Regions from separate parts of the Phyllobacterium sp. genome, predicted to be linked through region 3. Evidence: riboswitches for the same ligand, from Rfam matches in the RefSeq annotation. Region 3 holds a riboswitch; each other region holds the start of a gene.
What was found. A riboswitch is a leader RNA that binds a small molecule or an ion and turns the genes downstream of it on or off. The one in region 3 is predicted to bind cobalamin.

Region 1: it holds a riboswitch for cobalamin, as region 3 does, so the genes downstream of both, AAAB35_RS18865 (CbtB-domain containing protein) here and AAAB35_RS20260 (ABC transporter ATP-binding protein) in region 3, are expected to answer to the same signal.
Region 2: it holds a riboswitch for cobalamin, as region 3 does, so the genes downstream of both, bluB (5,6-dimethylbenzimidazole synthase) here and AAAB35_RS20260 (ABC transporter ATP-binding protein) in region 3, are expected to answer to the same signal.
Region 4: it holds a riboswitch for cobalamin, as region 3 does, so the genes downstream of both, AAAB35_RS18740 (aromatic ring-hydroxylating dioxygenase subunit alpha) here and AAAB35_RS20260 (ABC transporter ATP-binding protein) in region 3, are expected to answer to the same signal.

What each region holds. Positions count from the first base shown of each region.
Region 1 covers NZ_JBBNAM010000275.1:5,731-13,526, reverse strand. The annotation lists partial or broken gene cobN (cobaltochelatase subunit CobN) at 1-3,467, opposite strand, end outside; gene cobW (cobalamin biosynthesis protein CobW) at 3,480-4,532, opposite strand; gene cobU (bifunctional adenosylcobinamide kinase/adenosylcobinamide-phosphate guanylyltransferase) at 4,537-5,061, opposite strand; gene AAAB35_RS18870 (CbtA family protein) at 5,061-5,792, opposite strand; gene AAAB35_RS18865 (CbtB-domain containing protein) at 5,917-6,093, opposite strand; cobalamin riboswitch at 6,142-6,377, opposite strand; gene AAAB35_RS18860 (cobyric acid synthase) at 6,435-7,796, opposite strand, start outside.
Region 2 covers NZ_JBBNAM010000380.1:220-8,015, reverse strand. The annotation lists gene AAAB35_RS25605 (alpha/beta hydrolase) at 1-658, opposite strand, end outside; gene AAAB35_RS25600 (hypothetical protein) at 820-1,092, shown strand; gene ettA (energy-dependent translational throttle protein EttA) at 1,145-2,794, shown strand; gene AAAB35_RS25590 (BglII/BstYI family type II restriction endonuclease) at 2,801-3,583, shown strand; gene AAAB35_RS25585 (MT-A70 family methyltransferase) at 3,553-4,197, opposite strand; gene AAAB35_RS25580 (molybdenum cofactor sulfurase) at 4,431-5,039, shown strand; cobalamin riboswitch at 5,067-5,251, shown strand; gene bluB (5,6-dimethylbenzimidazole synthase) at 5,297-6,058, shown strand; gene AAAB35_RS25570 (DUF2293 domain-containing protein) at 5,991-6,308, opposite strand; gene AAAB35_RS25565 (metalloregulator ArsR/SmtB family transcription factor) at 6,435-7,442, shown strand; partial or broken gene AAAB35_RS25560 (methylenetetrahydrofolate reductase) at 7,442-7,796, shown strand, end outside.
Region 3 covers NZ_JBBNAM010000299.1:7,851-15,646, forward strand. The annotation lists gene cysD (sulfate adenylyltransferase subunit CysD) at 1-683, shown strand, start outside; gene cysN (sulfate adenylyltransferase subunit CysN) at 683-2,632, shown strand; gene cysQ (3'(2'),5'-bisphosphate nucleotidase CysQ) at 2,721-3,515, shown strand; gene AAAB35_RS20245 (iron ABC transporter permease) at 3,512-4,480, opposite strand; gene AAAB35_RS20250 (ABC transporter substrate-binding protein) at 4,526-5,473, opposite strand; gene AAAB35_RS20255 (ABC transporter ATP-binding protein) at 5,470-5,874, opposite strand; gene AAAB35_RS20260 (ABC transporter ATP-binding protein) at 5,780-6,271, opposite strand; cobalamin riboswitch at 6,553-6,768, opposite strand; gene AAAB35_RS20265 (transglutaminase family protein) at 6,925-7,796, shown strand, end outside.
Region 4 covers NZ_JBBNAM010000272.1:46,319-54,114, reverse strand. The annotation lists gene AAAB35_RS18745 (hybrid-cluster NAD(P)-dependent oxidoreductase) at 1-593, opposite strand, end outside; gene AAAB35_RS18740 (aromatic ring-hydroxylating dioxygenase subunit alpha) at 595-1,836, opposite strand; cobalamin riboswitch at 1,957-2,156, opposite strand; gene AAAB35_RS18735 (L-fuconate dehydratase) at 2,288-3,571, opposite strand; gene AAAB35_RS18730 (fumarylacetoacetate hydrolase family protein) at 3,610-4,455, opposite strand; gene AAAB35_RS18725 (SDR family oxidoreductase) at 4,517-5,251, opposite strand; gene AAAB35_RS18720 (MaoC/PaaZ C-terminal domain-containing protein) at 5,285-5,740, opposite strand; gene AAAB35_RS18715 (Gfo/Idh/MocA family oxidoreductase) at 5,741-6,820, opposite strand; gene AAAB35_RS18710 (L-rhamnose mutarotase) at 6,827-7,156, opposite strand; gene AAAB35_RS18705 (mandelate racemase/muconate lactonizing enzyme family protein) at 7,159-7,796, opposite strand, start outside.

The DNA.
Region 1 (7,796 bases), on a different contig from region 3:
TGGCGCATCACACCGGCGATCCATTTCGGATTGGTGACGCGGCCGCGCACCGTTCGTGCGATTTCCTCGTCAAGCGTGCGGATGACCGGCTTTTCGGGACGCGAGTGGTCGTTGTGGTAGATTGTCGGCCGCTCGCCTGAAAGCCGCTCCACCGCCGCCGACATACCCCCTTCGAACTGATAGTAGTCGTCGGAATCGAGAAGATCGTGCTCGCGGTTGTCCTGGTTCTGCACCACGGCATTTACGACACGCAGGCGTTCTTCGAGAAGTCCGCGCTCCGGCTTGCCCTCCTCGCCGGCGCCATAGGCATAGCCGCCCCAGACAAGCCACGCCTCGGCAAGGTCATCGCGCTTGTCCCACTGTTTCTCATCGATCAGCATCTGCAAGCCCGCACCATAGGCGCCGGGTTTCGAGCCGAAAACGCGAAAGCCGGCACGCTGCTTCGCCGTCTTCTCGTCGGCGCCTTCGCCGACCATCCGCTCACATTCGCTGCGCATCCGTGCCGCGATGGGGTTGTCGGCGGCATCTTCGTCGAGCGCCCCCACCGCCCGAACAGCGGTATCGAACAGGGCGATCTGATCGGGAAAAGCATCGCGGAAGAAGCCGGAAATACGCAAGGTCACGTCGACGCGCGGTCGCCCAAGCGTGGCCGTCGGCAATATCTCGTAGCCGGTCACGCGGCGCGAGGCCATGTCCCAAACCGGTTTTACGCCGATAAGGGCAAGGGCCTGTGCAATGTCGTCGCCGCCAGTGCGCATGTTGGATGTACCCCAGGCGGTTAGACCGAAGGAAGTCGGCCATTCGCCGTGATCCTGCGTATAGCGGCGGATCAGGAGCTCGGCGGATTTCTGTCCGAGTTCCCAAGCAGCCGGTGTCGGCACGGCACGGCTGTCGACCGAGAAGAAATTGCGCCCCGTCGGTAATACGTCCGGCCGGCCGCGTGTGGGCGCACCAGAAGGTCCCGGCGGGACAAACCGCCCGTCGAGCGCCTGAAACAGGGCGTTCATCTCGGCATCGCCGCACCGGGTAACAGCTGGCTGCAACTCGGTCCGAATACCCTCAAGCACGGCGCTTGTGGCGAACCAATCAGCTGGACATGGAATATCTTCCGAAACAAATCTTGCCGCCAGAAGCTCGATGCGTTCCACCGTATCGCCGGCGATGCGCCACGGCGCGTCAGACACGTGCTGCAGAAATTCCGGCCTCTTACCCTCCCACGCCGCGGCCATGTCGCAGTCGAGGGGATCGAAACCTTCCAGTCCGAGATCAAGCGCGATGGCCCGCTGCAGGCTTTGTTCCGCGCCTTGGCCAGAACCGCGTGGCACCCGAGCCAAGGCGACCACGAGGTCGGTCAAAAGGCGCCCTTCCGGCGATTGCCCGAAGATATGGAGCCCGTCGCGTATCTGCAGTTCCTTGAGATCGCAAAGATAGGCGTCGAGCTTCTGCAGCGCGAGATCGTCGGCGTCGTGGTCGTGAATACCGGCATCGCGATCGAGCCCGATATCGCGAACCAGATCGAGGATTTGCCCTTTCAGGCGCACCAACCGGCGTGGGTCGACGCCGGACGCTTCATAATATTCATCGACGAGCGCCTCCAGATCCTTCAACGGACCGTAGCTCTCGGCGCGGGTCAGCGGCGGCGTCAGATGGTCGATGATGACGGCGGAAGACCGGCGCTTGGCCTGGGTACCCTCGCCCGGATCGTTGACGATGAACGGATAGATGTGCGGCATCGGGCCGAACACCGCTTCCGGATAGCAGTTTTCCGAGAGTGCCAGCGATTTGCCCGGCAGCCATTCGAGGTTGCCGTGCTTGCCGACATGGACGATGGCATGGGCGCCATAGACTTCGCGCAAATAGGCGTAGAAGGCGATATAGCCGTGCGGGGGCACCAGATCGGGCGAATGATACGTGTCTTTCGGATCGATATTATAGCCTCGGGCTGGCTGGACACCGACGAGGATTTCGCCGAAGCGGGCGAGCGGCAGGGCGAACGCATCTCTCTCATCCAGAAAGAACGGATCATCGCCGGGCCCGCCCCAACGCTCGTTAACAGCATGCCGAATCGACGCAGGAAGAGATGCGAAGAAGCGATTGTATTGATTCAGCGAAATGGTTTCGCGAACCTCGCGGCCGTCGCGCGCAGCATTGGTCGGCCCCGCCAACAAATGCTTTATGAGAGCATCGCCGTCATCGGGAATATCCGCAATGGAATAACCCTTCTCGCGCATTGCCTGAAGGATATGCCAAGTCCCTGCTGGAGTGTCGAGACCGACGCCATTGCCAAGCCGTCCGTCGCGGTTCGGATAATTGGCCATCACCAGCGCTACCCGCCTCTCGTCCGCGTCCGCACGCCGCAGCCGCGCCCAGTTTGCCGCAAGCTCGGCGACGAACGCCACGCGGTCCGGCATTGGCTCGTGCGTCACGATGTTGGCCTCGACAGCCTCGTCGAACGTTTTTGCCGACTTGAACGAGACAGCGCGGGTGAGAACGCGTCCATCGACCTCCGGAAGCGCCACATTCATGGCGAGGTCGCGCGCTGAAAGCCCCTGATCCGAAGTGCGCCATTGCTCGGCGCTTGATCCGGAAAAAATCATCTGCAGGACGACCGCGCCTTCATGCTCCAGCACGGTCGGCTTGCGCGCCGCACCCGGCGCCGAGACGGCAAATCCCGTGGCGTTGAGAACCACCGCTGGTGCCGCTTCGGCGAATATGCTCTGAAGCGTCGCCACGGAAACCGGGTCTTTAAGGCTCGAAACAAACACAGGCAAGGGGTTGAGACCCTTGAGCTTAAGGGCATCGATCAGCGTCTCGACCGGCTGAGTCTGCCCGCTCTGCACCAGCGCCCGGTAGAAGCAGATGGCGACCACGGACGCGTCCGTCTGCCAATGCGAGCGCAAAAGCGTGAGGGATGGTGCCGGATCGCCCGGCCACCATAACCCTCCCTTGAGCAGCGGCGCAGCCTCTTGCGGCTTTTCCGCCCCTCTTACGAGAGCGGCGCAATAGTCGAGAAAGCGCCGGGCATTCTGTACACCGCCTTCAAGGAGATAATGCCAGAGTGCCTCGCGGTCATGGCGCGCGACCGTCGAAAACCGGTCGAGGCCAGGATCAGGTTTGTCATCGCCCGGAAGAACTGCGAGTTGCACATTGTGGTTGACCGCGCAGGCATGCAGCGCCTCAAGGCCATACGGCCAATAGCTTTCGCCCCCAATGATGCGCACGACGATCAGCTTGGCGTGCCGCGCGGTTCGTTCCACATAGGCGTCCACCGACATCGGATGCGCCAGCGTCATCATATTGGCAAGGCGCAGGGAAAGGCCTTCGCCATTCTGCCGCTGTGCCGATGCGAGGCTTGTCAGCTCCGTATCGGCGGCGGAAAGGAACAATACATCTCCCGGCGTCTGGCCGAGATCGATCGCCTCGGTGCCTTCGGCTATCGTGCCTTTTTGGGCTAGCAGGAGATGCATCGGTCTTCCTTGTCAGACGGCCGCCGCGTTCATAGCGGATTCGATCGCGGCCGTGTCGATATCGTGGAGGCCGATCACAACGAGCCTTGTCTGCCGCTCCTCGCCGGGGTGCCAGCTGCGATCAAAATAGTGTTCGATGCGCGAACCCACGGCCTGCACAACGAGGCGCATCGGCTTGCCGGGAACATCGACGAAGCCCTTGAGACGCAGAACGTCGTGATCAGCGATCACGCCCTTGAGCTTGTCGACAAAGGATTTTGGCTCCGCGACCGGTCCAAGGCCGACGACAAAGCTCTCGAACTCATCGTGGCTATGTTCCTCGCCCGCTTCGTGTTCCATTTCATGGTGCGATTTGCGGTTGGCGATGTCTTCCTCTGTACCGATGCCAAGCCCGAGGAGCAACTGATTGCTGATCTTGCCGAAGCTCGCCGGAATCATGTTGAGGGGGCGGTGCGAACGACCCTGCACGTCGCTTTTCACTCCGTCGAGGTCTGCGCTGCTGATAAGATCGGTCTTGTTGAGAACGATGAGATCTGCCGCGCGGATCTGGTCCTCGAACAATTCCTCGAGCGGGCTCTCATGGTCGAGCGCTTCATCCTGCACGCGCTGCGCATCGACCTTGTCGTGGTCATCGGCAAAACGCCCTTCCGAGACCGCGGCGGCGTCGATGACGGTTACCACGCCGTCAACGGTCACCTGTGTCTTGATCTCGGGCCAGTTGAAGGCGGCGACCAGAGGTTGCGGCAGCGCAAGGCCGGAGGTTTCGATGACAATATGATCCGGACGATCGGGTCGATCGAGCAACTTGGTCATGGTCGGGATGAAGTCATCAGCGACCGTACAGCAAATGCAACCATTGTTGAGTTCAATCACATCCTCGTCGCGACACGCTTCGATACCGCAGCCCTTGAGCAATCCGCCATCGACGCCGAGGTCGCCAAATTCATTGATGATCAGCGCGATGCGCTTGCCATCGGCGTTCTCGAGCAGATTGCGGATCATCGTCGTCTTGCCCGAACCAAGGAAGCCGGTGATGACTGTTGCGGGAATCTTCTGACCCTGCATGGTGTTATCCCTTCATTTTGAGCGGCAGACCGGCTGCCACGAAATAGACTGTCGCCGCGGCAGCTGCCACGGCTTGGTGAAGACAGCCGGCATGATCGCGAAAGTCGCGGGCCATGCGGTTCTCCGGAACGATGCCGAGTCCCACCTCGTTGGACACGCATATGACAGCGCCTTCAAGGTGCCGCAGCGCGGCGGCGAGTTTGGCGGTTTCCGCACCGACATTGCGCTCCGCCATCATCAGATTGGTGACCCACAGGGTAAGGCAATCGACAAGGATCGCCGTGCCCTCGGCTGCGTGCACCTCCAGCGCTGGAACAAGATCGAGAGGTTCTTCAACTGTCGTCCACAAGCTGCCGCGCCGCGCCCTGTGCTGATCGATGCGATCGGACATTTCAGCGTCCCACCCCCTGCCCGTTGCCAGGTAGATCGCCTCACGGCCGGACGCTTCGACCAGCCCTTCGGCGAAGGAGGATTTGCCGGAACGCGCGCCGCCCAGCACAAAGGTGACGCCGCGCTCCAGCATGGTCATCAGGCCTCAAGCTCCGAAGCAGCGTAGCTCTGAATGGCAAATCCAAGCGCCGAACCGAGCACCACCCAGAAGAAAAGGTTGGTGGCAAGTGTCGAGACCGCGAACTCGGAAGCGAGCGTCGGCGGCACGGCGGAGGTCAGATCCTCGGCCTCCGGAGCACCGTAGACATGCGGCGCGACGATGAGCACAAGGCCAAGCACCCGAGCCCAAATCTCTTCTCGCAGCACGATGAAATAGACGCCGCCGGCCGTCAGGAGCACGGTAACCAGCCACCAGGCCTGCCGCGCGGCAAGATCAGCGGCCGGCATGGCCGGGAGCTCTGGCGCAAGACTAAACGAGGGCGCAAGGTTGAAGATGAAGAACCCGGCGAGGCCCCAGTAGATTCCGTTTTGCAGGGTGATCCTGCGGCCAAGGAAAAGCGCTGCGGCGCCAGTGATCAGGGCGAAACCCGCACCGGCGACAAGATTGATCAGCAGCGTGTTGCCCAGACGGCCGAATGGCAGTGCCGGGCTCGCCTCTTCCTCTTCATGAGTGTGGGGCGCTACGGCTGGCGCAGTCTCACCAGTCGTGGCGGGCGTGGTGGCGTGTTCGTGCTCATGGCCCCCTGCAGCATTTTCATATTCTTCCGCGTGCAGAATGAGCGGCACGCTGCGCACATACATTGCCGGCGTCAAAAGAATACCAGCGAACAGACCGGCTACGATCGTAGCCAGAAGATATTTGACCAACATCGAGGTCTCTCCCAATCCCAAATCAAGACACCGGGCTGTCGAAGCGACACCCGGACCAATTAACCCACAGTTTTCAATGCTTAAGCGGTGGCGGCCGAATCATTTCATTCAGCCGGCTCCAACCTCAATGGCAGGGGAATCCGTATGAATGGCGGGTATCATGTGCAGTGTCGTGCAGCGTTTCGGAATGGGAAAGACCGACGCCGTAGATGATGAACACGCCGAGCATCAACGAAAATACCGCAGTCGTCAGACGTGTTGCGAGCGGGAGAGAAATCGTAGTCGAAGTACGTGCAGCCATAACAACCTCCGTGCAGGGCCAGAAGGGACGATCCCCTTCGGTTTTGGGCACCATTGCCCTATGACTGGCAGGTCTCCTGGCTCGCGGGTCGCAGGATCGATGCCGCCTTCCCGGTTTCCCAGTGGCTGCCCTCGGCTTTCGCGTCAGGCCTTGGCACAAATCCTCACCGCTCTACAGTCGCGGGGTCGGCTACGGTTGGGCCGCCCTGATGGGTACGGCCGTCGCATTCCCTTTTGATCCCATGGCCTTTGGCCAAAACGGGAACCAATCATTGATGGAACGTTATTCACCAAGCACGCGGAATGTCAAACGAAACTGCGACATTGTTGGAGCTCGCCGCGTCACGCCAGCCGTTTAGCTGTCAACAGCGGCTCGACATCGAGGACTTCGGCCAATTGATCGGCTATCGAATCGAGCGCCGCTTCGACACCCGCTTTGTAGTCGAACGTATTCGCTTCGATGCCGAGCGAGCGCAGCAAGGCGGAGCGGAAGCCATCGGAAGCGAAAAGCCCGTGCATATAAGTCCCGAATACCTTGCCGTCACTGGACATCGCGCCGTCCTCGACGCCGTTGATCCTTGTCGTCGGGCGACTGCAGTCCGGACCGGTCGTCTTGCCAAGATGGATTTCATAGCCGCTGAGCGGCACATCGAACTGCAGGGAATGCGCCGCGGTGTTGCGAACCGTCTTTTCCGGCTCCATGACCGTGTCGATGTCGAGATGGCCGAGGCCCTCGACTCCTCTCACCGCGCCTTCGATACCCTCCGGATCACTCACCGTGCGTCCGAGCATCTGGTAGCCCCCGCAGATCCCCATGATGGAGCCGCCGCGACGCCGGTGGAGGTCAAGGTCCTTGTCCCACCCATTCTCACGGAACCGCAACAGATCGCCGATCGTCGACTTGGAACCCGGTATGATCATGAGACCAGCGTCGGCTGGCAGCCTTTCGCCACTTTTGACAAACACGACCTCAATGTTTTCCTCGGCGATGAGCGGATCGAGGTCGTCGAAATTGGCGATGCGATCCAGCACAGGCACGGCAATCTTTAGCGCGCGCCGCCTACCTTTGACCAACCGCTCCAGCACCACGGAATCCTCGGCGGGCAATCTCGAGGCATCTCTAAGCCACGGCACGACACCGAAAGACGGCCATCCCGTGAAACGGGTGATCGATTTCAGGCCCTCGTCGAACAGCGATACGTCGCCGCGGAACTTGTTGATGAGATAGCCCATGATCATGGCGCGGTCTTCGGGCGACAGTATCGCATGAGTGCCGACGATCGATGCGATAACACCGCCGCGATCGATATCACCGACTAGGACGACCGGCACATTGGCGCGGGTGGCAAAACCCATATTGGCGATGTCGCCTGCCCTCAAATTGATTTCGGCCGGCGATCCTGCCCCCTCGACGATGACGAGATCGGCACCCTTGCGGACAATTTCCCAGGATTGCATGACCGCATCGAGCAGTTGGCCCTTGAGCTTCTGATAGTCCCTGCCCTTCGCCTGCCCCCAGACTTTGCCCTGAACGATGATCTGGCTCCCGGTCTCTGACTGCGGCTTCAGGAGCACCGGATTCATGTGGACCGAGGACGGGACGCCGCAGGCGAGCGCCTGCAGCCATTGCGCGCGGCCAATCTCGCCGCCGTCGTCGCTTACCGCCGCGTTGTTCGACATGTTCTGCGGCTTGAATGGCCGGAC
Region 2 (7,796 bases), on a different contig from region 3:
CGCGCCACATGCTGACGGTCGGATTCCAGCCCGAGAGCGGGTCGGCGAGATAGGCATCCACTTCGTCCGGGTCGCGTGACAGCCAGTCCGAGGCTGTGCGTGCACCCTTGATGCTGCGTCCCCAGTCACGAAAAGTGAGCTTCGGCAGGATCATGCTGGGAACGTCGGAACCGAGGAACATGCGTTCCGCGCGCAAGATGCCAAGCGCGATGCGGTTGAGGGAGGCGGAGGAGAAATTCGCATTCCAGACCGCGGCGGCGCTGACATTTTCGGGATGTTTGACAACATAGTTGAGGGCAACGAGACCGCCCATCGAGTGTCCGAACAGGATAAGTGGCAGCGCTGGCCATTGGTTGCGAGCAAAGCAATTAACGGCGTCGACGTCGTCCAGCACATGTTTGCGCCCGTTCGTTTCCGCAAAGCGCCCTGCCGGCGCTCCGGGCGCTTTTGTCAGCCCATGGCCGCGATGGTCATGGGCGTAAACCTGGAAACCCTGTTCGCTCAAGAACTGCGCAAAGCGCGCATAGCGCAAGGAGTGCTCGCTGACGCCGTGGCAAATCTGAACAATGCCACGGGGCTGGCCGTCCGCGGCCGAGACCCGAACCGCTAGTGCTGCACCCGTCGCAGTGCGTATCGTTTCTACGTCGTCGAATGCCATGCATAGCCTCCCACCTGCAATTGAAAGGGTGGCGCGCGATTAGTCAATGCGGAATAAATTCCAATGAATTCCGCACATATTATCGCGATGCTGCCTAATAATTGACCACAGAAAACTTTGTGCAATTTTATTTTGCATAGCCTCTTGCAATCGACAAAAACATGCCGCAGAAATTCACTCCGAAAGAAACGGGCTTAGAAACTATCGTCGCTTTTGCTGAAGATGCGACTGCCCATCTTGCCATTTTCATGGCCGTTCAAGGGAGAAGAGGACGCTCCCCGAATGCGGCACCAGAGGGGAAACCGGGTGACGGAAATATCCGCGCCCGGTTTCGCTCATTTTGCGGTGCGGCTTATCTTGACAATTCGGTTCATTTACCTGCCAGCCGCGAAATAAAGCGCCCGCGCATTGCCACCGCAGGCCCTTTCCCCTAAATACGGCGCAACTTCATTCACACGAAAAACGAACATCGGAGTGACGCGCGTTATGGCACGCCAATTCATTTATCATATGGCCGGTCTCAACAAGGCCTATGGCACTAAGAAAGTTCTCGAGAACATTCATCTCTCCTTCTATCCCGAAGCCAAGATCGGCATTCTCGGTCCCAACGGTGCCGGCAAGTCGACGATCCTCAAGATCATGGCTGGCGCGGATAAGGAATTCACTGGCGAGGCGTGGCTCGCGGACGGCGCGACGGTCGGTTATCTCGCGCAGGAGCCCGCGCTCGATCCCAACAAGGACGTGATGGGCAATGTCATGGAAGGCGTCGCCGACAAGAAGGCGATCCTCGACCGCTACAACGACCTGATGATGAACTATTCCGACGAGACCGCGGATGAGGGTGCCAGACTCCAGGACATCATCGATGCCAAGAACCTCTGGGATCTGGAATCGCAGGTCGAAATGGCGATGGAGGCACTGCGGTGCCCTCCGGGCGATGCCGATGTGACCAAGCTCTCCGGTGGTGAGCGCCGCCGTGTCGCGCTTTGTCGCCTGCTGCTGTCACAACCTGACCTGCTATTGCTCGACGAGCCGACCAACCATCTCGATGCCGAAACCACCGCGTGGCTTGAAAAGCACTTGCGCGAATATCCGGGCGCCGTGCTGCTCATCACCCACGATCGCTACTTCCTCGACAATGTCACCGGCTGGATCCTCGAACTCGATCGCGGCCGTGGCATTCCCTATGAGGGCAACTATTCCGCCTATCTCGAAGCCAAGGCCAAGCGCATGCAGCAGGAAGGCCGTGAAGAGGCTTCGCGCCAGAAGGCGCTGGAGCGCGAGCGTGAGTGGATTGCCGCAAGCCCCAAGGCGCGCCAGGCCAAGTCCAAGGCTCGTATCAAGGCCTATGATGAACTGGTCGACGCTGCCAATAATCAGCGTCCCGGCGATGCGCAAATCATCATCCCGGCCGGCGAGCGCCTTGGACAGGTGGTTATCGAGGCCGAGAATCTGACCAAGTCCTTCGGCGATCGCGTCTTGATCGAGAACCTCACCTTCAAGCTGCCTCCGGGCGGCATTGTCGGCGTGATCGGGCCGAACGGCGCCGGCAAGACGACGCTGTTCAAGATGATTACCGGTCAGGAGAAGCCTGATTCCGGTTCGATCCGTATCGGCGACACGGTGCATCTCGGTTATGTTGACCAGAGCCGCGATCACCTCAAGGCGGACAAGAACGTCTGGGAGGAGATTTCGGGCGGCAACGACATCATCAAGCTCGGCAAGCACGAGATGAATTCGCGTGCCTATGTCTCGGCGTTCAATTTCAAGGGCGGCGACCAGCAGCAGAAAGTCGGCAATCTTTCCGGCGGTCAACGCAATCGCGTGCATCTGGCAAAGATGCTGCAGTCCGGCGGTAACGTCCTCCTGCTCGACGAACCGACCAACGATCTCGACACCGAAACCCTATCGGCACTCGAGGATGCCCTGGAAAAATACGCTGGCTGCGCCGTGATCATCAGCCACGACCGCATGTTCCTCGACCGTCTCGCCACGCATATTCTGTCCTTCGAGGGCGACAGCCACGTCGAATGGTTCGAAGGGAACTTCGAGGAATACGAGAACGACAAGATCCGCCGCCTCGGACCCGACAGCGTCAACCCCAAGCGCCCGACATACAAGCGTCTGACGCGGTAAAGCTCCATGTTCGAGCGGCTGAAGGAACGAGGTTTTGATATCTTGCCGCTTCACCACGCCGAAGCCATCGTCACCATGGACATGGCGGGCGCGGAGAACGACCTTGAAACGGTGCTGCTCGATCTCACGATCCCCGTCACCGAAATTGTCGCCGCCGGGGGTGGTGAAGCGCGGCTGACGCAGCGTCTGCGCCGCGGTCTCGCTGAACGCGGCTGGAGCAAGCGCAATATCCGTGTTCGCAAGACCGTGCGGTGGGCCGAATATGAGGAAGAGAGGGAAGTGGCCTCTCTCTCCCATGAAATCGATCACGTGAAAGCCTTTGGTCCGCAGGCGTCGGTCTTTGCACTCGAAATCGAGTGGAACAACAAGGACCCTTTCTTCGATCGCGATCTTGAAAGCTTCAAGCGCCTGCATGCCGAGGGGGCCGTATCCGTCGGCGGGCTTATCACGCGCGGCGAGAGCCTTCAGAACGACATGCGAACGATCCTGCGGCGATTTGCGGACGAAAGGGCTGTCGATGAACTCGGGCAGCTCGACAGTTTCAACTATGTTCCGACCAGGCGGCAGCGGGAAATGATTCTGACGCGGGCAGAGCGCACCGGCGATTTCCGTCAGGCATGGGTCGATGCCTTCGTGGGCGACAAGTTCGGCGAGGCCACGACCCACTGGCGCAAGCTGCGCGATCGCGTCTTGCGGGGCGTCGGCAACCCTTGCCCGCTCGTCCTTATTGGCATTCCGTCATCGGTTGTAACGTTCGATTATTCCGCGGCCTCCGCCGCAGAATTGTAGGCATAGGTCTTCCAGGTCGGCTTGTAGTCTTCGTCGGCCTGATTGCCCCAATAGGTCCAGTTCGGCCGCGTTCCTCGAGCGAAGAGCTCCAGGTACGGTCCTTTCGAGCAACTTTCGATGAGGTCATACTGCTCGTCGGGCTTGCGCGAATGCTCGCGTTTTCGCGATGACAGATAGTTCACCTGGCTGCGACCGGGCGCAAGAGTGCGCGCATTCTTGCCGCGCACGCCAAACAGCAGTACCTCGGTCACGTTGCGGAAGTAGAAGCCGACACCGCGTCCATCGGAACCGCCGTCCTTGCGGACCTTGTGCCAGATGATGTTGGACTTGTACTCAAATCCCCAGGATTGCATCACCCGGAGCCCCTCCGGCAGAAGCGCGTTCGGGACCCAAAGATAAAGGTGCGCCGGTTGCGCAGTCAGGTCCGCGATCGGCAAGGCGCAGATATCGTCGGTTGTCATGGTGCCGTAGCGAGAGAGGCGCTTGTGCTCCGGAGCGACTTTTCCCGTGCGATTGGTGAACCGCCAAGGCGGATCGGCAAGAACCGTGTGAAAGCGCTTTCCAGCGGTTCGTTTCGCCAAATCTATGGCTGCGTCCATAACTTCAGCGTTCACGACAAACCCCCGGGTAAAAACAGAACGAAAGCAGAACGCATAACGATTGTCAATCGGAGACGATTCGCCTTTCTGATGGGTTGTAGCATGCCACATGTCCAAGGTGTTGCCGAGCGCCAATAGTTCACCGAATTCTCATCACAGATTTTGACCCATTCATCAGGCATACTGGCTGGTGTTGGCAGACTTTTTTCATATGATGCGGCGAACTTTCGGATTTTCACGGAGCATTGATGACCGACCTTTTTTCAACCGGAACGGAGATTCTGCCGGCACGCAAACTCAGCGGGCGGGTGAGCAGCCTGTTCGAGGCGCGCTCCGGCGATTTCGTTACAGCACCAGCAGGCGAACTCACGGTCACTTTCGACGGCATCGTCGGTGATTTCCATGCCGGATCGACGCGGAAATCGGGCGGGCGCGAACCCTGGTACCCGCGCGGTACAGAGATGCGCAACGAGCGCCAGCTTTCGATACTTGCCCCGGATGAACTTGTGCAAGTTGCTAGGGGCATGGGCCTTGCCGAACTCAGGGCGGAGTGGATCGGCGCCAATATGCTTATTGATGGGGTCCCGTCGCTCTCCCTGCTTCCACCCCGCACGCTCCTCTTTTTCGAGGGCGGAGTAACTCTGAAGGTCGATGGGCAGAACGCCCCTTGCAAGGTTGCAGGGCGCTCGATAGGCGAACATGCAGGGACGGCTGACCCCGTGACAACAGCGCTCGATTTCGTCCGCATCTCGCGGCGGCTGCGCGGCATCGTCGCCTGGGTCGAAAAGCCAGGAACGATCCGCGGCGGCGAAAAGGTCGATGTGCGCGTTCCCGAGCAATGGATTTATCAGCCGTGAGACTTGCACGTTTCTGAAAATTGTGGCGAATGACGAGCAAGGTCCGGTGCCTGCGGCAATTGTCGCGGGAGAATCGGGAAGCCGGTGGAAATCCGGCACGTGCCCAACGCTGTAAAGGGGATGGACGCGCAGTTGCCACGGACTTCGATCCGGAAGGCGCGCGGCTCAGATGAACCTCAGTCAGAAGACCGGCCGGACCTCATAGCTCGGACCGCGCGGACGGCGGCGAGAGTTTCAAGCGTTGTTGGGAGCAAACAATGCATGATAAACGCCATGGTCCGATTGCCGCCGATCGCTTTTCTGAGAATGAACGCGCAGCGGTCTACAAAGCCATCTATACGCGGCGCGACGTGCGCGACCAGTTCCTGCCGAAGCCCATACCCGACGACATCTTGATGCGGGTGCTTGATGCGGCCCACCATGCCCCTTCGGTCGGGTTCATGCAGCCATGGAATTTCATCCTGATCAGCGATCCGGAGCGCAAGCGGGAGGTGCATAGCGCGTTCGCCCGCGCCAATGACGAAGCGAAAGCGATGTTCTCGGACGAACGTCAGGCGCTCTATGCCTCTTTGAAACTTGAAGGCATCCTCAAGGCGCCCGTCAATATCTGCATCACCTGCGATCGGACCCGCGGCGGCCGAGTCGTGCTTGGGCGCACCCACAATCGTCAGATGGACCTCTACAGCACGGTCTGCGCCGTGCAAAATCTCTGGCTTGCGGCGCGCGCCGAAGGAATCGGCGTCGGCTGGGTCAGCATCTATCACGATGCGGACATGCGTCGCATTCTCGGGATCCCCGAGCACGTCGAGATCGTCGCCTATCTGTGTGTCGGCTATGTCGACGAGCTTTATAAGGCACCGGAACTGGAACAGCGCGGATGGCGCAAGCGCTTGCCGCTGGACGAACTCGTTTTCGTGGATGGCTGGAACGGTTGCAACGATGGAGAGCCCGTCAACTCGGATCGTCCGCGTCCGGATCAAGCAGGCGCGTCGCCCGCCACTCCGTCAATTTCCGATTGATGGCATCGAGCACGAAGAACCGCGCCGAGTCCTTATCGTAGCCGTCGTCGCGCAGGGTGTCGTAGTCAGTATGCTGATGGCGCACATGGGCAACCGTTGCCAGCCACACGGCGGTCGAAGGCGGCAGCGTCTTCATGTGCGAGGCGCCCGCCGCGGCCCGGATCGGCTCGGAATCCGAGAAGGGCACAGCGGGTAGGAGCAATGTCAAAGCCTTATTGATGGCGCGCTGGCGGTTCGTTCCTGTGCTCATTGCATCATCCTAGACGATTCTTGAGCTATTTCAGGCGCGGCAAAAAATGTCGTCCACGGCAAAAACAACTTGCTAATCGGGCGTTTGTCACATAAACATATCTTTATGTCTTTTGAGGATTGATGCATGGACAAGCGTGATCTCAACCTGGACCTTATGGTCGATACGCTGAAAGCAGCGGCAGAGCCGAGCCGTCTGCGAATTCTGGCACTGCTATCACGCGGCGACCTTACCGTTTCTGACCTTACCTCCATCCTCGGCCAATCGCAGCCGCGCGTGTCACGCCACTTGAAGCTTTTGTTCGAGGCAAGCCTCATCAACCGCTATCAGGAGGGATCCTGGGCCTATTTCCGCTTGGCTGACTCGCTCCTCGTCGGCGATATCGCTCGTTCGCTGCTCGACCGGCTCGACTTTTCGGATCCTCTCCTTGAGCGCGATCTCGAACGGCTTTCCTCCGTGAAATTGCAGCGGCGCGAACGTGCGGCCGCTTACTTCAGCGCCAACGCGACCAGCTGGGATATGATTCGCTCGTTGCATGTGCCCGATGGTGCCGTGGAAGCGGCTCTCCTCAAGATCGTCGGTCGCAAGCCATTCCAGGCCATGCTCGATGTCGGCACGGGGACGGGAAGGTTGCTCGAACTCTTTTCCCCGCTTTATGTCCGTGGGGTCGGCGTCGACATAAACCGCGATATGCTGACCGTTGCCCGCTCCAATCTCGATCGTGACGGTATTGCCAATGCGCAGGTACGCCATGGTGACGTCTACTCATTGCCGGTCGATCGTGAATCCTTTGATCTCGTGACTATTCATCAGGTCCTGCACTTCCTCGACAATCCGACCGAAGCGATCCGCGAGGCGGCACGTGCGTTGCGGGCAGGGGGGCGCATGCTCATCGTCGATTTTGCGCCGCATGAGCTTGAGTTTCTGCGCGACAATCATGCGCATATGCGCCTTGGTTTCAGCGACACGCAGATGCGCGAGTGGCTTACCGAAGCCGGGCTGATGCTCGAAGAGAGCACGGAACTTGAACCGAAAGACAAGAACAAATTGACCGTCAAACTGTGGCTGGCACGCGACCCACGCTTGCTGATTGCAGATCCCGATTTAACCTCCCGCGTCACGGAGAGTGTCTAATGAGTTTCTTTCGCCAATCGCGCCGCCCCGATATCGGCCACAATATTCGCGTCTCCTTCGAATTCTTCCCACCCAAGACGGAAGTTATGGAGGAGCGGCTTTGGGAAACCGTAACGCGCCTTGCGCCGCTCAACCCTGAGTTTGTCTCCGTGACCTACGGCGCCGGTGGTTCGACACGCGAACGCACAGCCCGCACGATCAAGCGCATCCTGACCGAAACTGAGGTCAACGCCGCTGCACATCTCACCTGCGTCGATGCGACGAAGGAAGACGTGGATACGGTCGTACGCGAATTTGCCGCCATGGGCGTCAAGCGCTTCGTTGCGCTGCGGGGCGATCCGGCAAGCGGCGTCG
Region 3 (7,796 bases):
GCGATTCGGAAGCTCAGCGTCTTGGTTTCGATCTTCTCGTCCACAGCAATCAGGAGGGTATCGAGCAGGGGATCAGCCCTTTCGTCCACGGTTCGAATACCCATACCCACATCATGAAGACGGTGGCCCTGCGCCAGGCGCTCGACAAGTATGGCTTCGACGCAGCTTTCGGCGGGGCGCGGCGTGACGAGGAAAAGTCACGCGCCAAGGAGCGCATTTTTTCGTTCCGCAACGCCCAGCATTCCTGGGACCCGAAAAACCAGCGTCCTGAGATGTGGAAGATTTACAATACCCGCGTTGCCAAGGGTGAATCGATCCGTGTCTTCCCGATTTCGAATTGGACCGAACTCGACATCTGGCAATACATCATGCAGGAGGAAATCCCCATCGTTCCCCTCTATTTCGCAGCCAAGCGCCCCATCGTGGAACGCGACGGCATGCTGATTATGCGCGATGACGAGCGGATGAAGCTCCTACCGGGCGAAGTCCCGCAGGACAGGATGGTGCGCTTCAGGACTCTTGGGTGCTACCCGTTGACTGGAGCCGTTGAATCGAGCGCGACGACCCTTCCCGAAATTGTCGGCGAAATGCTTGTCGCCCGAACCTCCGAGCGGCAGGGCCGAATGATCGACAAGGACGAGGCCGGGTCCATGGAAAAGAAAAAGCGTGAGGGCTATTTCTGATGAGTAAAGTAGCCCAGATCGAGATTTCTGCTGCTGAAGCAGCCGCTGAGGAAATAAGCGCCTATATGGCGGAACAGGAAAAGAAGTCGCTATTGCGCTTCCTGACCTGCGGTTCGGTTGACGACGGCAAGTCGACCCTGATCGGTCGTCTGCTTTATGACACCAAGCTGATCTTCGAGGATCAGCTTGCAGCCTTGACCAATGACAGCCGCAAGCACGGCACGAATGGCGAGGACATCGATTTTGCCTTGCTGGTCGATGGCCTTGAAGCCGAGCGCGAGCAGGGCATTACCATCGATGTGGCATATCGCTTCTTCTCGACGCCGAAGCGCAAGTTCATCGTCGCCGATACGCCCGGACACGAGCAGTATACCCGCAACATGGCGACCGGCGCTTCGACCGCGGACCTTGCCATTGTGCTTGTCGATGCGCGGCAGGGTGTATTGCGGCAGACGCGGCGTCACAGCTTTATTACCTCCCTCTTGGGTATCCGAAATATCGTTCTTGCCGTAAACAAGATCGATCTCGTCGATTATTCGCAGGAAGTCTTCGACAAGATTGTCGAAGACTATCAAGCATTTGCGGACAATCTCGGATTCAACACGATACAAGCGATCCCGTTGTCGGCACGCTATGGCGACAATGTCATGGGCGCTTCCGACAATCTCCGCTGGTATAAGGGGCCGTCGCTGCTTGAGCATCTCGAGACCGTTCCACTCGATCAGGCGAAAACCGAGCGACCCTTCCGCTTTCCAGTGCAGTTCGTCAATCGCCCGAATCTCGATTTTCGCGGATTTGCCGGCACGATCGCCTCGGGTTCCGTGGCACCAGGCGACGAGGTCGTCGTGGCGAAATCCGGAAAGGTATCCCGCGTTAAGCGCATCGTTACCTGGGATGGTGATCTCGATCGTGCCGGCGAAGGTGAGGCCGTCACCATCGTTCTCGACGATGAGGTTGAGGTTTCACGTGGCAATATGCTTGTCGCGCCGGGCGCCCGCCCGGAAGTTGCGGACCAGTTTGCTGCCCGTCTCGTATGGTTCGCCGAGCATGCGCTGATTCCGGGTCGTTCCTACATCCTGCGCACCGAGACCGATCAGGTCACGGCGACGATCGCTGATCTCAAACATCGAATCGATATCAATACGTTCGCCGAGGTTGCTGCCAAATCGCTCGACCTCAATGAGGTTGGCGTCTGCAATATTTCGACGCAGGAACCGATTGTGTTCGACGCTTACAAGTCGAACCGCTCAACGGGCTCGTTCATCCTCATCGATCGATTGACCAATGCGACGGTCGGGGCGGGCATGATCGACTTTGCCCTTCGCCGCGCATCGAACGTGCATTGGCAGGCACTCGACGTCGACAAGGCTTCGCGTACGGCGCTGAACGATCAAAAGCCGGCCGTTCTTTGGTTCACCGGGCTTTCAGGATCCGGCAAATCCACGGTGGCGAATCTCGTCGAAAAGCGACTCTCCTCACTCGGCAAGCATACCTACATCCTTGATGGGGACAACGTTCGGCATGGACTTAATCGCGACCTCGGATTCACCGAGGAGGATCGGGTCGAAAATATCCGCCGCGTCGGTGAGGTTGCAAAGCTCATGGTGGACGCGGGGCTGATCGTGCTGGTCTCGTTCATTTCGCCGTTCCGCTCCGAGCGAAGAATGGCGCGCGAACTGCTCGGCGATGGCGAATTCATGGAAATCTTTGTCGATACGCCGTTTGAGGAATGTGCGCGGCGCGATCCGAAAGGCCTCTATGCCAAGGCGCTGCGCGGCGAGATCAAGAATTTCACGGGCGTCGATTCGCCTTATGAAGTGCCGGAAAATCCCGAGTTGCATCTGAAAACGATTGGCCGGACGACGGAAGAGCTTGCCTCGGAGGTCGAAAACCTGCTTGCTGAGCGTGGCATCATCTTCAACTACGACCAGAGTTCGTGGTCGATCTGAGCAGAGTCATGCAGTTGGCCATCACCTCCCTCTGGACTGCCGCCCGTCCGGCACGTTCGTCTGAACCCGGCAGGGTGGAGGCGAATGCATGACATTCCATAGTGGCCTTCTCGCTCTCTTCGAAAAGGCCGCGATTGCTGCCGGTCAGGAAGTCTTGCGTATTTACGAGGAAGGCTGCGACGTCGAACTCAAGGACGACAAGTCGCCGGTGACGGCCGCTGACCGCGCCGCTGAAGCACTTATTCTTGAAGCACTGCGTTCGGCAACGCCTGACATACCCGTCGTGGCCGAGGAAGAAATCTCCGCTGGTCATGTGCCCGGTGATCTCGGTGAGCGCTTTTACCTCGTAGACCCGCTCGACGGTACGCGTGAATTCGTAAGCCGTAACGGCGATTTCACCGTCAATATCGCCTTGATAGAGCATGGGGTGCCAATCCTGGGCGTGGTCTATGCGCCGGTTCGCGGCTGGCTGTTTGCCGGCGGTCCGGAGGGGGCGCAGCAAGTTGATGTCAATCAAAATGGAACCGTCGCTGCACGACAAGACATCGCCTGCCGTTCGGCGCCGCACGCATTGACTGCGGTCGCGAGCCGCTCACACCGAACACCCGAGACCGACGCCTATCTCGGACGATTCGCCGTTGCTGACTGCGTTTCGGTCGGATCATCGCTCAAGTTCGGGCTGCTGGCGCGAGGGGAGGCCGATATCTATCCCCGGTTGAGTCGCACCATGGAATGGGACACGGCGGCAGGCGATGCCGTGCTGCGCGGGGCAGGCGGCATCACTTTGACTCTCGACGGCAAGCCGCTTACCTACGGCCGGCGCAATCAGGCGCACGACGCCGATTTTGCCAACCCTCATTTCGTCGCGCGTGGAAAGCTTTAGCCCAGCGGCTTGCGCAACAAGATCGTCATCACGAAAAATGCACCGACCGAACTGGTGACAATGCCGATCGGTAGTTCCTGCGGTGCGAGCAACAGCCGTGCCGCAAGGTCGCTGAGCAAGATCAGGATGGCACCAAGGATTGCACAGGCGATGCTGAGACCCGCGTGCAGCTGGCCAGCGAAGCGACGCGCAAGATGCGGAATCATCAGGCCAACAAATCCGATGACGCCCGCCACTGACACGAAAATTGCCGTCGAGAAAGCGCAAACGATGAAGACGACGCTGCGTGTGCGGGCAACGCGCACGCCGAGGCTTTCGGCAGTACTTTCGCCTGCCAGGAACGCATCGAGATTGCGGTGGTTGAAAAGGGCAAAGGTGATGATTGCGGCGAGCCCGAGGATTGCCAGCGGCACATTATCCCAGCGCGCGAGCCCAAGGCCGCCAAGCGTCCAGAAAAGCACCGAATGGGCGGCGCGCTGATCGCCGAGGAACACGACGTAGTTGGTGAGGGCCGCGAACAGGAACGAGACGGCTAGGCCGGCGAGAATTAACCGCTCCGGCCCCTGGCCCTCGATGCGTCGAACGAGCAGCGACACCAGCAAGGCGGCGAGCATTCCACCGCTGAAGGCGGCAATCGGCAAGGTCCAGATGCCGAAGCGGTCGCCGAAGATGCTGATCACCGAGACGGCGCCTGCCGCGGCGCCCGAGGAAAGGCCGAAGAGGAATGGATCGGCAAGGTCGTTGCGCGTCACGGTCTGGAGCATTGCGCCGATGACGCCGAGGCCGGCGCCGACACACAGGGCAAGGATGACCCGTGGCAGGCGCAAGTCGATGACGATTCGTTCGATCGGCGCGGCGATGGTCTTGTCACTAAAGCCGGCGGCATGGCCCAGAGCACCGAATACGTCGGCGAGCGGGATCAACGTGGAGCCATAGGCGATCGAGGCGAGCGCGAGCGCGAGCATGGCGACGACCGCGATAACGAGTAAGCGGGGGTGAACATGCGCCACTCAGAATGCTTCCGGGTGCATGGCGCGGGCGATCTTGCCGATGGCTTCGATATTGGCGGGGCCGGGCGTTATTTCCGCGTAGCGAAGCGCGACGAAGCGTTCATTCTTTACTGCGTCGGTTTCTTTCATCGCCGGATGCGACTTCAGGAAATCGAGAAGCTTCCGATATCCGGCGTCATCCTGATAGTCGAGCAGGACGAGAAATTGCGGGTTGCGGGCAGCGACCGTTTCCCAGGAGGTCGCGCCCCAACTCGTCTCCATGTCCGCCATGATGTTCACGCCTCCCGCCTCGCTGATCAAGGCATTGGGCATCGCGAACCTGCCGGCCGTGAAGGGCTTGTCCTCACCCGAATCGTAAAGGAAAACACGTGTATCGCCCTTGCCTCCGAACTTGCTCTTGATTGCGGTAAGCTCTTCCTTCCAGCCGGACACGAGTTTCTCGGCTTCCGCTTCCTTGCCGAAGATCTTCCCGAGTTTCTCGATATCGCCGTAAAGCAGATCCATCGAAGCGGCTGGACGGTTCTTGTCGAGATGTACGCAACTTTCGGTCAGGACCAGCGTCTTGATGCCGTAGGGCGCGAGCGTGTCAGGGGTGACGTCGCCACCTGGTTTCATGCCGTAATACCAGCCGGCAAAGGAGAGATCTGGGTTGGCCGCGACAAGGTTCTCGATGGTCGGATATTTGGGCGCAAGTTCCGGGATCGATCCCTGCTGCTTCTTGAATGCATTATCCAGTTTGTACCACCCGGTAATCCCGGTCACCCCAACTATCGAGGGTTGGAGGCCTAGCGCAAAGGCCATCTCGCTCATGTTGATGTCCTGTATGACGGCGCGTTTCGGCGGCGCGTCGAAAGTGAGCGGCGCGCCACAATTGTCGACCGTTACAGGAAAAGCAAAGGCCGACGCCGGCAATAACGATAGCGCGAGGGCGATAAGGGCTTTCTTCATAGGATTCTCCTTGTGTGGTCAGATGGACTAGGTCCGGGGGCATCGAACACCATGAGTTCCCGATCCTGATGAGGGTGGCGCAGGCGCAGTACGTCGAGGTCGAACACCTGGCTGACGATGCGCGGTGTCAGCGTTTGCTCTGGGAGGCCGGTGGCAACAACCTTGCCTGCGTGCATGACAGCCACATGCGTGGCGAATGGGGCAACAAGTGGCAGGTCGTGCAGGACGGCAATGGTGGTTACCCCAAGCCCGGCGACGACGGAGAGCAAGGCGCTGCGTGCCTTCGGGTCGAGGTGATTGGTTGGCTCATCGAGAAAGAGGATCGCCGGCTGTTGCGCAAGCGCCCTTGCGAGTTGCACCCGTTGCCGCTCGCCCCCGGACAGCGAACCAATAGTTCGCATCGCAAATGGCGATATCGGCGCAGGCCATAGCATTATCGACGATCTCCTGGTCTTTCGCGGCGCCGCAGACCCCTCGATGCGGGATGCGCCCCAGCGCAACATAGTCGTTGACGCGCAACTGAGCGTCCGGCATGTCGGACTGGCCAACGAAGGCGAACCGGCGTGCCCTTTCGAGCGCCGTCAAGCGGTTGATGTCGCGACCATTCAGGTGGATGTCGCCAGTAGTGGGTTCGGTGAGCCCAGCCAACATGCGCAGCAGCGTGGACTTCCCAGCGCCGTTCGGACCGATAATGGCAAGACGCGATCCGGATGAAACGCTCAAGGTCGCCGCATCAACGAGGCATTTGCCGGCGATTCGATAGCTGACCGTATCAGTGCTGAGTACGACATGGCTCATGATCGGATATTCTCCATGCTGAAAGACCTCATCCCGACACCGGAAGTCGCATCGGGGAAATATGTAATGTTATATCGTATGACTCCGAAAAAATGATCGTGTCAACCGGGTGACCCCGGGAGGACGCAGGCCAAAACCAAAAAAGATAGAGGGCGAAATGCATACCTGTCCTTGGTTTGGACAGGATTGGGAACGCCGACGTCCGGCCGAGATCGCAACACGCAAGCCGCAGCCTACGAAGCGCCGGAGACATCGCATCGCTCCCGGCACACCCCGTCCGGTTCGAATCTCAGAAAGATGGCAGGTCTCCTGGCTCGCGGGTCTCAGCTTTGCCCGGCCTTCCCGATCCTTGGATCAGTGGCATAATCCAGGCAATGCTCGCCGCTTACAGTTGCGGGGGCAGCCACGGTCTCGGTCCCTTTTGGGTACGCCTCACCGTGTTCCCTTTTCATCTCCGGTATTGTCATTCCGGAGAAACCATCGGCGCGGATGCTATGCGGGGATACGGCTGCTGGCAAGCTCGTTTATACGGCAAAAATCTGAAGTGCTAAAAAAAATGGCAACAGCGCATTTTAAGACGTGCCCAAAGAATGAGAGTAGTCTAGGTTTCAATTCGTTTCGCAAGAAACCCGCTGAAAGTACCTCGAGGCGACATGGCAATTTACGCTGCAGTCTACCATCTGACCCATTACAAATATGACCGTCCGATCATGCTTGGACCCCAGGTGATTCGCCTGCAGCCCGCGCCGCATTCGCGCACGAAGGTTCTCAGCCACTCCCTGAAAGTCAGTCCTTCCAATCACTTCGTTAATCTGCAGCAGGACCCATACGGCAATTTCCTCGCCCGTTTCGTATTTCCGGAGCCGGTAACCGAACTGAAGATCGAGGTCGACCTCGTCGCGGACATGACGGTCTATAATCCATTTGATTTCTTCGTCGAACCGGTGGCGGAGACTTGGCCATTCGCCTATCCGGAAGAAATCAGGGACGATCTTTCGATTTACCTCAAGCCCGAGCCAGTGGGCCCGCTGCTCGCCGCCTTTCTTGATACGATCGACCGCAGCCCGACCAATATGGTCAATTTCATTGTCGATCTCAATGCGCGCATCCAGCGTGACGTCGGCTATGTCATCCGCATGGAAACAGGGGTTCAGGACCCCGATACCACACTTGGTGTCGCAACCGGTTCCTGCCGCGATTCGAGTTGGCTGCTCGTGCAGGCGCTGCGTAATCTCGGCATCGCGTCGCGGTTCGTCTCGGGCTACCTGATCCAACTGAAGCCGGACCTCGTCGCGCTTGACGGGCCGGCGGGAACCGACAAAGATTTCACCGATCTTCATGCCTGGTGCGAGGTCTATCTTCCGGGAGCTGGGTGGATCGGCCTTGATCCAACATCGGGACTGCTGACGGGCGAGAGCCATGTCCCGCTCGCCGCAACGCCCCACTATCGCAACGCCGCCCCTATTTCAGGCATGGCGGAGCCCGCCAATGTCGAGTTCGACTTCGACATGCATGTGACGCGCGT
Region 4 (7,796 bases), on a different contig from region 3:
CCCATTTCGTGCTCCTTGATCAGGAAGGCAAGCTTGAGGTTCGGCATGCAACTCGTCAGATATTCGAGCTCCTTGCGGAAGATGATGTCGCTCGGTCGCCGCGCGCAGGTGACGAAATTGATATCGCTCTGCGGCGCGCAATCATGCATCCAGCGCGTCATCGACATCATCGGTGTGATACCCGAACCAGCGGATATGAAGAGGTACTTGGCGCCGGGATGCTTGCGCATCGAAAAGTCGCCAAGCGGCCCGAAGGCCTTGATCCGCACGCCCGGCATGAGATGATCCAGCATCCAGCGGGTACCGATGCTGCCCTCCTGAGCCTTTACCGTCACGGCGACGGTAAAGGGCCGCGACGGGCTCGATGACAGCGTATAGGTGCGCAGCATCGCCTCTGGCTGAACCGGCAGTTCAAATGTCATGAACTGGCCCGGCTCATAGCGGAACCAGTTATGATTGTCCGACCGGAACGTGAAAGTCTTCACATTGGGCGCTTCCTCGACGACCGAAAGAGACTCCAGGAGATGCAACCGGTCATTCCACGGCTGCATCTGGTCGAGGTGCGGATAGTTCTGGGGAAGGCCCATGTTCATTTCAAGCAACCCTGCTCAGTTTCTGATCACCGGAAAGCCGCGTCTCCATGGCGTTGCTGTACCATTCGAGGAACTGCAGGACGCCGCCTTCATGTTCGACCGAATAAGGGCCAGGCTCATAGGCGGGAGAGCGGATGCCGAATGCATTTTCTTCGACGATGCGGCGGTCCTGATCGTTGGTTTCGAGCCACACATGCGTAAGCTCTTCGACATTGTAGTCGACGCCTTCGACCGCATCCTTGTGAACCAGCCATTTGGTTGTGACCTGCGTCTCGTTCGGGCCGAGCGGCAGGACGCGGAATGAAATCGCGTGGTCCCCGAGGATATGGTTCCAGGTCGTCGGATAGTGGTAGAGCAACAACGAACCGATTTGCTTGGCGTTGACATCGTCGCTGAGCTGACGGCCGACAGCGCGCTTGCCTGAAAGCGTATAGCTTTCGGCGTTATTGATCAGTGGGACGCGGGTCGCGCGATACTGGCCATCCTGGGCAATGCGAAACAAGCTTGGCAAGCCTACAGCCTCGCACTTGTCCCAGTGTGCTACCATTTCAGGATCTTTTTTCGATCCCTGAACGCCCGTAGCGCTCGGCGCTTCCGGGAAGGTCTTGCACAGTTCGGGATGATTCCCGGCGCAGTGATAGCACTCGCGGTTGTTCTCCCAGACGAGTTTCCAATTCCCCTTCTCCACGATGGAGCTTTGGAATGCCACCTTGGTTTCCGTCAGTCGGTGCGGCGCGAGATAAGGTTCGAGCAATGTGCGCGTCGGCGCGAAATCCGGCGCGATCTGCGCAAGGCAGATGAAGATATAGCCGCCGACGCTCTCGCAGTGCACCGGCTTCAGGCTGAACTGGTTCGCATCGAAATCGTCGCCCATCTGGCGGGCAAAAAGCAGGCGTCCATCAAGCTCGTAGGTCCACTGATGGTAGGGACAGACAAGCTTTGCCGAGGTCCCCTTTTCACCGGCGCAGATGCGTGAGCCACGATGGCGACAGGAATTGTGGAACGCGCGAATCTGGCCCTGGCGATCGCGGACGATGACGACAGGATAATCGCCGACCTGCACCGTGAAATAATTACCCGGCTTAGCAACTTCACAATCATGGCCGATAAACAGCCAATCCCGGTAATAGATGGTCTCCATGTCGAGACGGTAGTAGTTGGGATCTGAGTAGAAGGCCTGTTCCAGTCCGTAGCCCGGTTTCCGGTTTCGGAGGTCCCGGAGAAGTTCATTGCGAATATCCATGTCGCGTCCTCGCCTTAATCTTGCAAAGAACTGACTGGTGGTGACGGAGAAGAACGTCCGTACAGACAACAATCAATCGGCGCCCGTACAAAGCCATGCTCCTTGATCGCCCACCGCGATCAGTCGGTTTTCCCTCAGGGCTGGTTTCCGGGCTCTGGAGTTGCCTTTCGGGCTTCACGGCGCCTTCCCGGGGTGCACTCCCAGTGGCTGTTTTGCCGCGTTTTACTCCACTACCGTTGCGGGGGCAGCGCCGGGTTCTAACCGGCTTCCCAATTCTCCGCCTTCCCTAGAAAGGCGGCACCTCAAGTGTCGCGATAAAAGCATCCGGCTGTGAAAAAGGATAGGCGCGGAAACGACATCGCATTTACGAACGGCGACACGCTGCATTTCGGTGAAATCGCGCGACGCATGCATCGTGCGACACACGTTCAATCTGACGCGCCGATGCCGATCAAACCATGGGGCGGTGCAAATATTGCTTGATCGATTCCGGCTTCATCTCGATGGAGAATCCCGGCATTGACGGCGGCATATAGGCCGCGTTCCGGATATTGCACGGGTCGATGAAATGCTCGTGCAGATGGTCGACATATTCGATGACACGGCCTTCCTTGGTGCCCGACACCGCGACGTAATCGATCATGGACAGGTGCTGCACATATTCGCAGAGGCCAACCCCGCCTGCATGGGGCCAAACGGGGAGACTGTACTTTGCCGCAATCAAAAGGACGGCCAGCACCTCGTTGAGCCCGCCCATGCGGCAGGAGTCGATCTGCACGACGTCAATGGCACCTTCGGCGATGAACTGCTTGAACATGATCCGGTTTTGGCACATCTCGCCCGTCGCGACCTTTACAGGCTTGATTGCCTGGCGAATCTTGCGATGACCGGCGACATCATCCGGGCTCGTCGGCTCCTCGATGAAGAATGGTTTGACAAAAGCAAGCTTCTTCACCCAATCGATGGCCTCGTTGACTTCCCAGACCTGGTTGGCATCGATCATCAGAATGCGATCCGGCCCAATCACCTCGCGGGCAATCGTCAGGCGGCGGATGTCATCCTCAAGATCGCGGCCGACTTTCATCTTGATGTGGTTGAAGCCCGCATCGACAGCCTCCTGGCAAAGCCGGCGCAACTTCTCGTCGGAATAGCCGAGCCAGCCTGCGGAGGTCGTATAGCAGGGATAACCTTCGGCCTTGAGTGCGGCGATGCGTTCTGACTTGCCGGCATCGGCCTTGCGCAGAATGTCGAGCGCCTCATCGCGGGTCAGCACGTCCGTCAGATAGCGGAAATCGACGATATTGACGATTTCTTCCGGCGTCATCTCGCCAACGAGCTGCCAAACAGGTTTCGCCGCCTCCTTGGCGAGAAGATCCCAGACCGCGTTGACGACAGCGCCGGTAGCAAGGTGCATCGCGCCCTTGTCGGGACCGATCCAGCGAAGCTGGCTATCGCCGGTGATGAAATGCCAGAAGCGTCCCGGATTTTCCTTCACCCAGTCGAGTTCGAGGCCGATGACGAGATGCTTCATGGCGTCGATGGCCAGGCAGCAAATCTCGTTGCCACGCCCGATGGTGAACGTGAGGCCGTGCCCGGCGAGGCCATCCTTATCTGTATACAGCACGACATAGGCCGCCGAATAATCCGGGTCCGGGTTCATCGCATCGGAACCGTCAAGGCCCTGCGAAGTGGGGAAACGGATATCGAATACGCGAAGATCGGTGATGCGGGTCACAATATGCCTCTCAAATCAATTAATCGAAGCGGCGCGCCTCAAACGTCGGCGCGCGCCACCTGCTTCTGGTTGCCAAGGCCTTCAATTCCAAGTTCGATGACATCTCCCGCTTTCAAATAGCGCGGCGGCTTCATGCCCATGCCGACGCCGGGCGGCGTACCGGTCGAGATGATGTCGCCGGGCTGCAGGCTCATGAACTGGCTGAGATACGAGACGAGGAAGGCGACACCATAGACCATGGTTTTCGTTGAGCCGTTCTGCATCGTTTCGCCATTGACCGTCAGCCACATCTTGAGGTTCTGCGGGTCGGCGATTTCGTCCTTCGTAACGAGCCAGGGACCCGTCGGTCCGAACGTGTCGCAGCTCTTACCCTTGGTCCACTGGCCAGCTCGCTCGATCTGGAATGCACGTTCACTGACATCATGGACCGTGCAATAGCCGGCGACGTAGTCGAGTGCCTCCGTCTCGCTGACATATTTTGCCGTTCGGCCGATCACCACGCCAAGTTCGACTTCCCAGTCGGTCTTTTCAGAACCGCGCGGAATGACGAGGTCGTCATTGGGTCCGACAATGGCGGATGTCGCCTTCATGAAGATGACGGGCTCGGGCGGTACGGCCATGCCGGATTCGGCGGCATGATCGGCATAGTTGAGGCCGATGCAGATGAACTTGCCGGTGCCGGCAACGCATGGCCCGAGGCGCGGATTCCCTGCGACGACCGGCAGGCCCTCGACATCGAGTTCGCTGAGCCTTGCCAGCGTCTCGGGGTCAAGCGCGGCCCCGGAGAGGTCGCTGACTTTTCCTGACAGATCGCGGATCCGGCCGTCGCCATCCAGGATGCCGGGCTTTTCCTGCCCAGGGGCGCCATAACGCAAAAACTTCATTGCTCATTCCTTTGTAGATGTCGTAGCAGCGGGGCCGTGACCGTCCCGCCCTGCCCTCATTCTAGACGGTCCAGCCGCCGTCGATATTGTATGCTTGGCCGGTGGTGTAGGTCGCGCCGGCAAGATAAACGGCAAGATCCGCAATCTCCTCGGGCAGGCCGAGACGCCCCATGGGCTGGCGCGCGATGAACGCCGCGCGGGTCGCCTCGTAATCGCCACCTGCGCGCATGCGCTGTTCAAGCGATGGGCTCTCGACGGTCCCTGGGCAGATGGCGTTGCAGCGGATGCCCTGCGTGATGTAATCGGCAGCGACTGCCTTGGTGAGCCCGAGCACCGCGGCCTTCGTCACCCCATAGGCGAAGCGGTTGGGCACGCCCTTTACGCTGCTGGCGACGGACGACATGTTGATGATCGCCCCCTCCTTGCGCTCGAGCATTCCCGGCAGCACCGCCCTGATCGTGCGGATCATCGCCCGGACGTTGAGATCGAGGGCAAAGTCGAGATCAGCGTCCGGCATCTCGAGGATCGAGCCACCATGAACAAATCCGGCGCAGTTGAACAGGACATCGACCGCGCCTATATCGCCGATCACCGCGTTGACTTCATCGGTGTTCAGCACATCGAGTTTGCGCGGAGTGATATTGGCCTCCTTGGGCAAAGCATCGAGAAGTTGCTGGTTAATGTCGGTGGCGTGAACGATCGCGCCTTCGCGAACGAAGGCGAGGACCGATGCCCGGCCGATACCCTGCCCCGCCGCCGTGATGAGAACGCGCTTGCCCGCAAGCTTGCCTGTCATTTCAAACCTCCATTTCGACACTCGTCATGTCTGTCATGCACCCGATGCCTTGCGCTCGGCAATCAGGATGTGATCGGCGGCAAGAACCACCTCGTCGCGTTGGTTGAGGACTTCACAGCGTTCGACCACGCGGCCGCTGCCCTGTCGTTTCGGGTCGTCTTCCTTGGCACTGATGGTCACCCGTGTTCGAATCGTATCGCCGATGAATACCGGCCTTACGAACCGCAGCCGGTCATAGCCATAGGAAAATGCCACCGGATTGATCAGGCTGGCAGTGAGCCCGACACCGATCGAAAAGATCATCGTGCCATGCGCAACGCGCTGGCCGAACGGCGTCGTCTTGGCAAATTCGGCGTCCATGTGATGGGGGAAGAAATCGCCGGTATGACCGGCGTGTACCACGAAGTCGGTTTCGGTGATCGTCCGCCCGGACGTAACGCGAACATGGTCAAGTTCATAGTCCTCGAAGTATATTGCCTGTTCGGCCATTCACGCCTCCGCCAATTTTGCCAGCGGCGTCGCCGGTGCGGCGCTGGATTGATAGGCCGCCTCGACCAGCGCCATTGTCTGCCAGCCATCCTCGACGGAGCTGACCAATTCCTTGTCTTCGCCACTGGCGAAGCGCTGCAGATTGGCCATGCGTCCGACGAAAGCGTCTGGGAACCATGCTCCCGTGAGCGGGACGTCAACCCAGTCCGAAGTCCCTTTCGGATGTATCATCAGAACATCCGGCTCGCCGCGCGGATAGTCGAGATTGACCCCGAGCTTGACGTAGGCGGCGCCTTCGGTGCCGCAGATCCTGAACTCGCAGGCCTGGAACTTGCGGCCGAACTTGTGATCGTGGTTGATCGAAAGCCCACAGCGAACTGTGTCGCCGTAATCAAGAATAGCGCTTGTCCGCGTCTGCGCCACCTTGTGGTTCGGATGACCCAGCGTCTTGGCGTGAACGCCAAGCGGGTTACCGAGAACTTGCCGGATAAGATCGATATAATGAATCGAATGCATGGCGATTTCCACCCGGGGCAGTCCTGCCAAGAACGGCCAGAGCGACCAGGGCGTATCGAGGGCGAGCCAGGCGTCGAAATCGATGACGTCCCCGAGCCATCCTTGCGCGATCGCATCCTTCAGTGCCAGCATCATCGGCGCGAACCGCAGCTGGAAGTTGACGGCGGCAGTGATATTGCGCTCGCGGCAAATCTTCAGGATTTCGGACGCTTCCCTAAGATCGCTGCCCATCGGCTTCTGGATCAGCGCGAACGATCCCTCCGGCAGGGCATTCAGCACGTCCGCATGTCGTGAAGGCGGGGTCGCCAGATCGAAGATTGCATTCTCCACGGCAGCCGCTTCGGCAATTGAGGCGTAACCGTCCACACCCCATTGGTCCGCGAGCTTGCGCGCCTTGTCGAGGTCCGGGTCGAACAATCCGGCAATCGGAAAGCCTCCCTTCCGATAGGCTGGGTAGTGGGCATCGCCGACAATGCTCCCGGCGCCGAAGGTCACGATCGGCCTCGGTTTCGCCGGCAATGGCCAGCTTTGCTGCAGGGTTGCGGGATCAAAACTCATCACAATTCCTCATCAGTCGAGATGGAAGACGTCTTCCATCATCGCCCACCACTCGCCTTCGGCCCGGCTTTCGAGCGGCACCTGGCAGGGCATGCACACGGCCCACCACTCCTTGTTTTTTGGGTCGGTGGCCATTTTCGCCATGTCGGCGGCAAAATCCGTCCCATGATATTCCCAGGTGCCGAACAGGACGTTTTCCGGCTCGCGCAGGAAGATCGTGTAATTGCGGATGTTGCAGCTCGAAATGAGCGCCAGGATTTCCGGCCAGACGGCGGCATGCAAGCGCTTGTATTCCGCGACCTTGTCGGCGTTGAGCCCGATCATCATTCCCATGCGTTGCATCGTCAGACCCTTATCTCGGTCGTGAATTCGTCGACGCTTCGACCCTTCACGGCATCCCAGTCCCAATCGATGCCGATGCCGGGTTCGGATGGCGCCACCGCATGACCGTTTTCGATGCGCATCTGGGTGTGGGTGAGGTCGTCGAGTTGCGGGATATATTCGACATATTTGCCGTTCTGGATCGCGCAGGTCAGGCTGACATGCAGTTCCATCAGGAAGTGCGGGCAAACCGGCATATCGAAGGCTTCGGCCGTGTGCGCAACCTTGAGCCACGGGGTGATCCCGCCGATGCGCCCGACGTCCACCTGGACGATCGAGCATGCACGCTTTTGCATATACTCGCGGAAGTGACGGATAGAATAAAGCGACTCGCCGATTGCGACGGGCGTTGCCGTTGCCGCTGATAGCCGCACGTGACCATCAATGTCGTCGGCCGGCAACGGCTCTTCGAGCCAGGCGAGATCGACGTCGCGCAAAACCTGCGAACGGCGGATCGCCTCGTCGAGCGTGAAGCCCTGATTGGCGTCCGTCATGATTTCGAAACCGGAGCCAACCGCATCGCGGACCGCTGACAGGCGGTCGAGATCCTCCGAACCGTGCGGCCGGCCGATTTTTACCTTTGCGCCTCTGAAACCCTTGG